3 regions of the Novosphingobium sp. BL-S-20 genome follow, and region 2 is predicted to be linked to each of the others. Evidence: predicted binding sites of a transcription regulator. Region 2 holds the regulator's gene; each other region holds the start of a gene.
What was found. The regulator LexA, encoded in region 2, represses DNA repair genes until DNA is damaged. The targets are predictions, from matches to a motif close to GTTCCNCNCTTGTTCT.

Region 1: the regulator LexA is predicted to act here: its motif matches at 1,104-1,119, upstream of ACZ1II_RS00835 (putative DNA modification/repair radical SAM protein).
Region 3: the regulator LexA is predicted to act here: its motif matches at 1,368-1,383, upstream of ACZ1II_RS11715 (DUF6771 family protein).

What each region holds. Positions count from the first base shown of each region.
Region 1 covers NZ_CM145493.1:190,756-193,021, forward strand. Annotated here, with positions in the region: gene ACZ1II_RS00825 (prephenate dehydrogenase/arogenate dehydrogenase family protein) at 1-217, shown strand, start outside; gene ACZ1II_RS00830 (exonuclease domain-containing protein) at 165-1,055, opposite strand; gene ACZ1II_RS00835 (putative DNA modification/repair radical SAM protein) at 1,196-2,266, shown strand, end outside.
Region 2 covers NZ_CM145494.1:1,907,000-1,909,265, reverse strand. Annotated here, with positions in the region: gene ACZ1II_RS16645 (ComEC/Rec2 family competence protein) at 1-571, shown strand, start outside; gene lexA (transcriptional repressor LexA) at 624-1,304, opposite strand; gene ACZ1II_RS16635 (molybdopterin molybdotransferase MoeA) at 1,458-2,266, opposite strand, start outside.
Region 3 covers NZ_CM145494.1:850,360-852,625, forward strand. Annotated here, with positions in the region: gene ACZ1II_RS11710 (PA0069 family radical SAM protein) at 1-865, opposite strand, end outside; gene ACZ1II_RS11715 (DUF6771 family protein) at 1,165-1,356, opposite strand; gene ACZ1II_RS11720 (hypothetical protein) at 1,464-1,997, opposite strand; gene ACZ1II_RS11725 (hypothetical protein) at 2,193-2,266, opposite strand, start outside.

The DNA of each region.
Region 1 (2,266 bases), on a different replicon from region 2:
GGATCCCTTGCCCGAGCGCGTGACCACACGCAGCTTCGACCTGCTGCGACAGGCGGTGGAGATGGTGCGCCACGATGCTCCCGGCGTCAGCCATGCGATCGAGAGCAACCCTTTCTCCGCAGAGGCCCGCAGCCTGTTCTTCGCGGAGATGGACGCCCTGCGCCTCAGCCTGGAACCGCCGCGCTCAACAGCCGCGCCCGCAATTCCGACTCGGTAAGGATCTCGATCCGTCCGCCCGCCTGGCGCAGTTCCTCGGCCTTGCGATACTGCGCCTCGGCCGTCACCCAGCGCCCGAGACTATGCCGTGCGCTGACGACCAGCAGCGTCGTGGTGGTGCCGACGCCAGAGACCACGCGCGCCCCCTCGCCCGCCAGAAACTGCGCAAGAATGCCGTCGCGGGCCTCGCCGAGAATGGCCACGCGCTCGCCCTTGAGCGGCCCTCCTGCGGCAGCGGTAGGCGCCTTGCGGGACTTGTCGGGCTTCGCCATCCAGCCCGAGAGATCGATCCCGGTCTCCTCCATGGCACGCACGATCACCATGCCCGCCGCGCGCGCATCGCTAAGCGCGTCGTGGTGCCGGTGCCGCAAGCCAAGGTGCCGCGAAAGCACGTTGAGCCGGTGACTGGAAAGCTGCGGCCAGGCCCGCTTGGCGACGCGGACGCTGTCAAGCCAGGACGTCTCGATCGGCGCCAGTCCGCCGATCCGGCAGGCCGCCGCAAGCGCGCCCTTGTCGAAGCCCGAATGCGCCACGGTGATGCGCCCGGTCAGGTGCCCGGCAATCGCGCCGTGAATTTCGCCGAAGGTCGGCTTGCCCGCGACATGTTCGGGCGAGATGCCGTGAATGCGGATGTTGAAAGTGGAAAATTCGTCGCAGGGATCGACGAGCGTCTCATAAGCGAAGACCTCGCACCCCTGCCGGAAACCGACGATGCCGATCTGGCAGATGCTGCTTACACGCGCGCAGGCAGTCTCGACATCGACCACCACGAAGTCGGGTTCTTCGGAGGGGAAAGCAGAGTCCAGAGCGGGAAGCGGATTCGAATCCGGAAGTTTCATGGCCCGCGATGTAGCAGGCACGGCCTGTCACCGCGACCACCAACGAAAAGAACATTTGCAGAACATTTTGATTGCATCGGCGCGCACCTTCGGTCAGTCTGACGGTTCAACGCTGACTCGGAAGAACAAGGTTTTCGCGAATGCCCGCGCTCGAAGTGGCCGAAAAGCTGTCGATTCTGGCGGATGCCGCCAAGTACGATGCCTCGTGCTCCTCGTCCGGGGTGAAGAAGCGCGATTCCAAGGACGGCAAAGGTATCGGCTCGACGCTCGGCAGTGGCGGTATCTGCCATGCCTATGCGCCGGACGGACGCTGCATCAGCCTGCTCAAGGTGCTGCTGACCAACAGCTGCATCTTCGATTGCCACTACTGCATCAACCGCAAGTCCTCGAACGTGCGGCGCGCGCGCTTCACCGCGAAGGAAGTCGTGGACCTGACGCTCGACTTCTACCGCCGCAATTATATCGAGGGGCTGTTCCTCTCCTCCGGTATCATCCGCACGCCCGACTATACGATGGAGCAGATCGTCGAAGTGGCCCGCTCGCTGCGCGAGGATCACGACTTTCGCGGCTATATCCACCTGAAGACGATCCCCGATGCCGATCCGGTGCTGGTCGAAGCGGCGGGCCGCCATGCCGACCGTGTCTCGATCAATGTCGAACTGCCGACCGTGAGCGGCCTCCAGCGCCTCGCGCCCGAAAAGTCGCAGGCGCGGATCGAGGGCGCGATGGGCACGATGCGCGCGGCCATCGAGGACGGCGCCGATGCCAGAAAGCGCTTCCGCTCCGCGCCCGTGTTCGCGCCCGCCGGGCAATCGACGCAGATGATCGTCGGCGCCGATGCCGCCACCGACCGCGATATCGTCTCGCGCGCAGCCACGCTCTATGACCGGTTTGATCTCAAGCGCGTCTATTATTCGGCATTCAGCCCGATCCCCGACGCCAGCACCGTGTTGCCCTTGCGCCGCCCGCCGCTGATGCGCGAACACCGGCTTTACCAGTCCGACTGGCTCATGCGCTTCTACCACTACTCGCCGCAGGAAGTGAGCGCCGCCGCCGATCCGGCGACCGGGATGCTGCCGCTCGACATCGATCCCAAGCTCGCCTGGGCGCTGCGGTTCCGCGACCGTTTCCCGGTCGATGTCAACCGTGCCCCACGCGAGATGCTGCTGCGCATTCCCGGCCTCGGCATCAAGGCGGTGGACGCCATCGTC
Region 2 (2,266 bases):
GTTCGTGGCGGGAGGACTGTGGCTCGGACTTTGGGCAGGACGGGTTCGCTTGTTGGGGCTGGTGCCTATCCTTATCGGATTTCTGGGCCTGATGACGATTCAGGCGCCGGATCTGGTGGTTTCAGGCGATGGTCGCCATGTCGGATGGATCGATCCGGACAGTCGGCGTCTCGTGATGCTGCGTAACAGTTCGAGCGATTATGCGCTGGACAACATGATGGAGGCGGCAGGAAGGCGTGAACTTCCCGAAGTCGTTTCGGCAGCTCCGCGAGCCAGATGCAACAGCGACTTCTGCGCCGTAGCAATGCGAACCTGGCGTGCGCGGTATCAGGTCCTTATTGCCAAAGGGCGCTTGATGGTGCCCGAAGATCAACTCGCAAGGGCTTGCAGGCAATCCGACGTCGTCATTGCCGACCGCCGGCTTCCGGACAGTTGCCGACCGAAGTGGCTGAAGGCCGATCGCGCCCTACTGGATCGCAGTGGCGGCGTGGCCATCGATCTGGATCGTCGCAGGATCACGACCGTTGCCGACACTCAAGGCGATCATGGCTGGTGGCGCGGCCGCAAGTAGATATCTTCGGGCAGGTTGGCTTCGATGAACCGAAGGGGAATTCCCCTCCGGTTCAGTGATAGCGGCGCAGAAGTCCTGCAAGCTTGCCCTGAACTTCCACTTCGTCCTGACCGTAGATTTGCGGTTCGTAAGCGGCATTGGCGGGATCGAGCCGAAGCATCCCGCCCTCGCGGCGGAGATACTTGAGCGTCGCTTCCTCGCCCCGGATCAGCGCGACGATGATTTCGCCATCGCGTGCGGTATTGGTGCGCTTCACGAGGGCGAAATCGCCGTCGAGAATGCCTGCATCGATCATGGAGTCGCCGGAAACTTCCAGCGCGTAATGCTCACCGGAGCCGAGCAGGGCGGCCGGGACCGGAAGCAAGGAATGGCCCTCCAGCGCCTCGATCGGCACGCCCGCTGCAATGCGGCCATGGAGCGGAATTTCGATCACGTCGTTGGCCGGTGTCGGAACCTTCGGAGCGCGAGCCGGAGCCTCTTCCGCCGCCGGAACGCTGCGGGCAGGTTTGGTCGTCGTATCCTCAGGCTGGCGCAGGACTTCGAGTGCGCGGGCGCGGTTGGGCAGGCGGCGAATGAAGCCGCGCTCTTCCAGGGCCGAGATCAGGCGATGAACGCCCGACTTCGACTTGAGGTCGAGCGCTTCCTTCATTTCCTCGAAGCTGGGTGAGATGCCGCTTTCTTCGAGCCGGACCTGGATGAACCGGAGCAATTCATGCTGCTTGCGCGTCAACATCTGCTTTGCCTCATATGTTCTGCGGCCCTTGGCCCGGCCGGATAGTGCTGCGTCGCCAGGTGATCCTTGAAGGAACAGATCTGAACCGATCTGCTGCCTAGAGAACTTTTCTGCGAACAATGAGGGAACAATTATGCAACGAACAGGGTATAGTCAAGCAATACCGCCATTCTGGAGCAAGAACATCCGAACCATGTCGCCCGCATCGGCCGCTTCGGCATGAGCGGGGCGGTCGATCAGGACGTTGCTGGCGGCCAGCGAGGAAAGCGCGCCGCTGTCCTGTAGCGAGAGGGCCTGCACGGTTTCCCCGTCCCATACCCCGCGCAGGAATTCCCGCCGCGCTCCGCCGGTCTTCAAGGGGGCGGAAAGTTTCGCTGCAATGCTTCGCGGCAGAGGCTCTGCGGCACCGAGGAGTGCGCGCAGGACCGGCAGAACGAAAAGATAGGCCGTTACCATGCTCGACACGGGATTTCCCGGTAGCCCGATCACGAGTTGCCTGCGCTCGCCATGATGGCGCGTTGCAATCAGCAGCGGCTTGCCCGGCTTGATCGCGACGCGCCAGAAATCGATTTCGGCTCCCCAGGCTTCCAGGGCGGGACGCAGAAGATCGTGATCGCCGACCGAGGCTCCGCCGCTGGTCACGATCACATCGGCGTCGGCGGCAGCGTCGAAAGCCGCGACAAGGGCGTCGAGATCGTCCGGGATAGGTCCATTCCGCTTCGCATCGACGGGCAGGCTGCGCACGAGCGCGGAAAGCATCGCGCCGTTGCTGGCCGGGATCTGATGATCGGCGCAGCAATCCGGTTCGGCGGCCAGTTCGTCGCCGCTGTCGATCACCGCGATTCGCGGAATGCGGTGGACGGGAAGGTGCTTGTGGCCTGCCGCCACCGCCAGGCCGATCTGGGCCGGTCCGATCAGCGTACCTTGCGCCAGGAGCAGGCCGCCATCGGTGAAATCCATGC
Region 3 (2,266 bases), 1.1 Mb from region 2:
TGACCTTGCCAGCCCGGTCGGGGAAGTGGGCCTCCAGCCATTCGCGGAACAGCGGCGCCACTTCGTGCGGCAGGCGGATCATGATCCAGGTGGCATGACGGATGCCCTGGTCCAGCGATGCTGCGAGAATTTCCTCCAGGTACTGATCGGTGATCGAGGGAATGACCGGCGCGATCGAGACATGGGCGGGAACGCCCGCGGCGGCCAGCTTGCCGAGTGCCGCGATCCGCTTGGCGGGGGCCGCTGCGCGCGGTTCCAGCAGGCGGGAGAGCCGGGGGTCCATGCTGGTTATCGATATGGCCACGGATATGAGGCTATGCCGCGCCATTTCGGCAATCAGGTCCAGATCCTGCAACACTCGGTCGGACTTGGTGGTGATCGTGACCGGGTGGCGCGTTTCCAGGCAGAGTTCCAGCACGCTGCGGGTGATCCGGTAGCGTCCCTCGATCGGCTGGTAGGGATCGGTGTTCGTGCCCATGGCTATCGGTGCCGGGCGATAGCTCGGTTTGGCGAGCGCCGCACGCAGCAGGCGCGCCGCGTCTGGTTTGGCGAAGAGCTTCGTTTCGAAATCGAGACCGGGGGAGAGATCGTGATAGGCATGGGTCGGCCGGGCGAAGCAATAGATGCACCCGTGCTCGCATCCATTATACGGTTGCACGCTCCGATCAAACGGTATGTCCGGGCTTGAATTAAAAGACAAAATGGATTTCGGGAAAAGCTCTTGAACGGTCGTGCGTAGTTTCCCTGCAGGACCATCGATTGCTTCCCTTTCGTCGAGCCAATCCAAATCAGCTTCGCGCTGGGGCAGGTTGAAACGCTTGCTTACCGCGTTGCTAGGAGCGCCGCGTCCTGAGATTGGTTCGATCATTTTAACCTCGTAAGCGCCGGGCGAGTTCTTTCCATTTTCGATCATCAGACATCCACTCGGGCCGGTCAGGTTGTGCCGGGGTCGGGCGTATCTTGACCGGGCGGCGCTTACACTTGCGGCAGCGCAGATGAGCAGGAACCATTTCCATCGCGACGCTCCAACCGTGGAGCGCATACCATTGCCCAAGCTTTCCTGCGTCGAGCACGCCCTTATGCCCACAGCGGCAAAGCGCCTCTAGGTTCGCATCCCGGCGAGGGAAGTCGTAGAGGCTACGGAAGCTGATGTTCGCTGCCACGTCACGGGAACAGGTCTAGCTGGTCTGGGTCTGGAATGCCGGGATAGTCCTCGATTCGCTCAACGATTGACTGAGCGAGTTCGGCAGCGGCTTTCTCGCGCATCTTCTCGTCGGGCATGGTGATGCCAACCCTAGCCCACGCAGGGGCGTTGAGGATCGCCATTGAGAGTTGCTGGGGGTCGATTCGTTCCATGCGCTCAGGATAGAACAAATGTGGAACATCAAGCAAGGCCGCGACTCATGGAGAAGCCCGCCAGTTTCCTGACGGGCTCCCATACCAACTATAAGCGTACCTATTTATCAGTCCCTTAGGGGCCTGCCTGCTAGCGCGTCGCCAATCGTAGATACCAAATGGCGCACATCGTTCGGGTGAACCGGATCGAGGCGGTCATTCAGCCAACTCGCATACGCGGTTTTGATTAGGGCCATCGCAGCTTCGTTGCGCTCCTCCACGGAGGGGAAGTGATGCGGCCTCTCGTTGATCTTCATGCGCGGACCTTCCTTGAAGGTTGGCAACTGATCTCCACCGATAGCGAGATTCTTTATCTCGGCGCATACCACCTTGGCGGCTTCGGGCTGCTTTCCGTAAAGCTTCACCGCCTCGTCCCAAGCGTCACTGTAAGCTTGCTCGGTTTCCTTGATGTAGAGGTCAGCACGAACGCTATTGAGGATCGAGCCCACAACATCTAGGCGTTCCTCAAGCTGGCGAATGGCATCCCTGTTATCGTCATGAAGGGCGCGCATCTTATCGTCGAGCATCGTCAGACGAGCGTTCAAGGCGGTTAGCGCGGCGATCAAGTCAGCGTCGGCCATAATATCAATTTGTGTAGTCATCTCAGGTTTTCTCCCACTTCTTCTGGTGGTTTGTTGTTCAGTCGTTCTACTTATCAGGGCTTGTGAGCCTCGATAGCGCGATCCAGCGCAGCGAACATGATCGCCCAAAAGTCGGGCTTGCTCTCACTCAGAGTGGCGAGGTCTGTAGACATGATATCCACAACCTCCTCCACAGGCATCGGCGCGGCTGGAAGTTCAGGCATCGGAAGCACCTTCCAACTGGAAGAGGCCGGTTTCGTCGGTCTGGATGGGGGTTGCCTGATAATCGC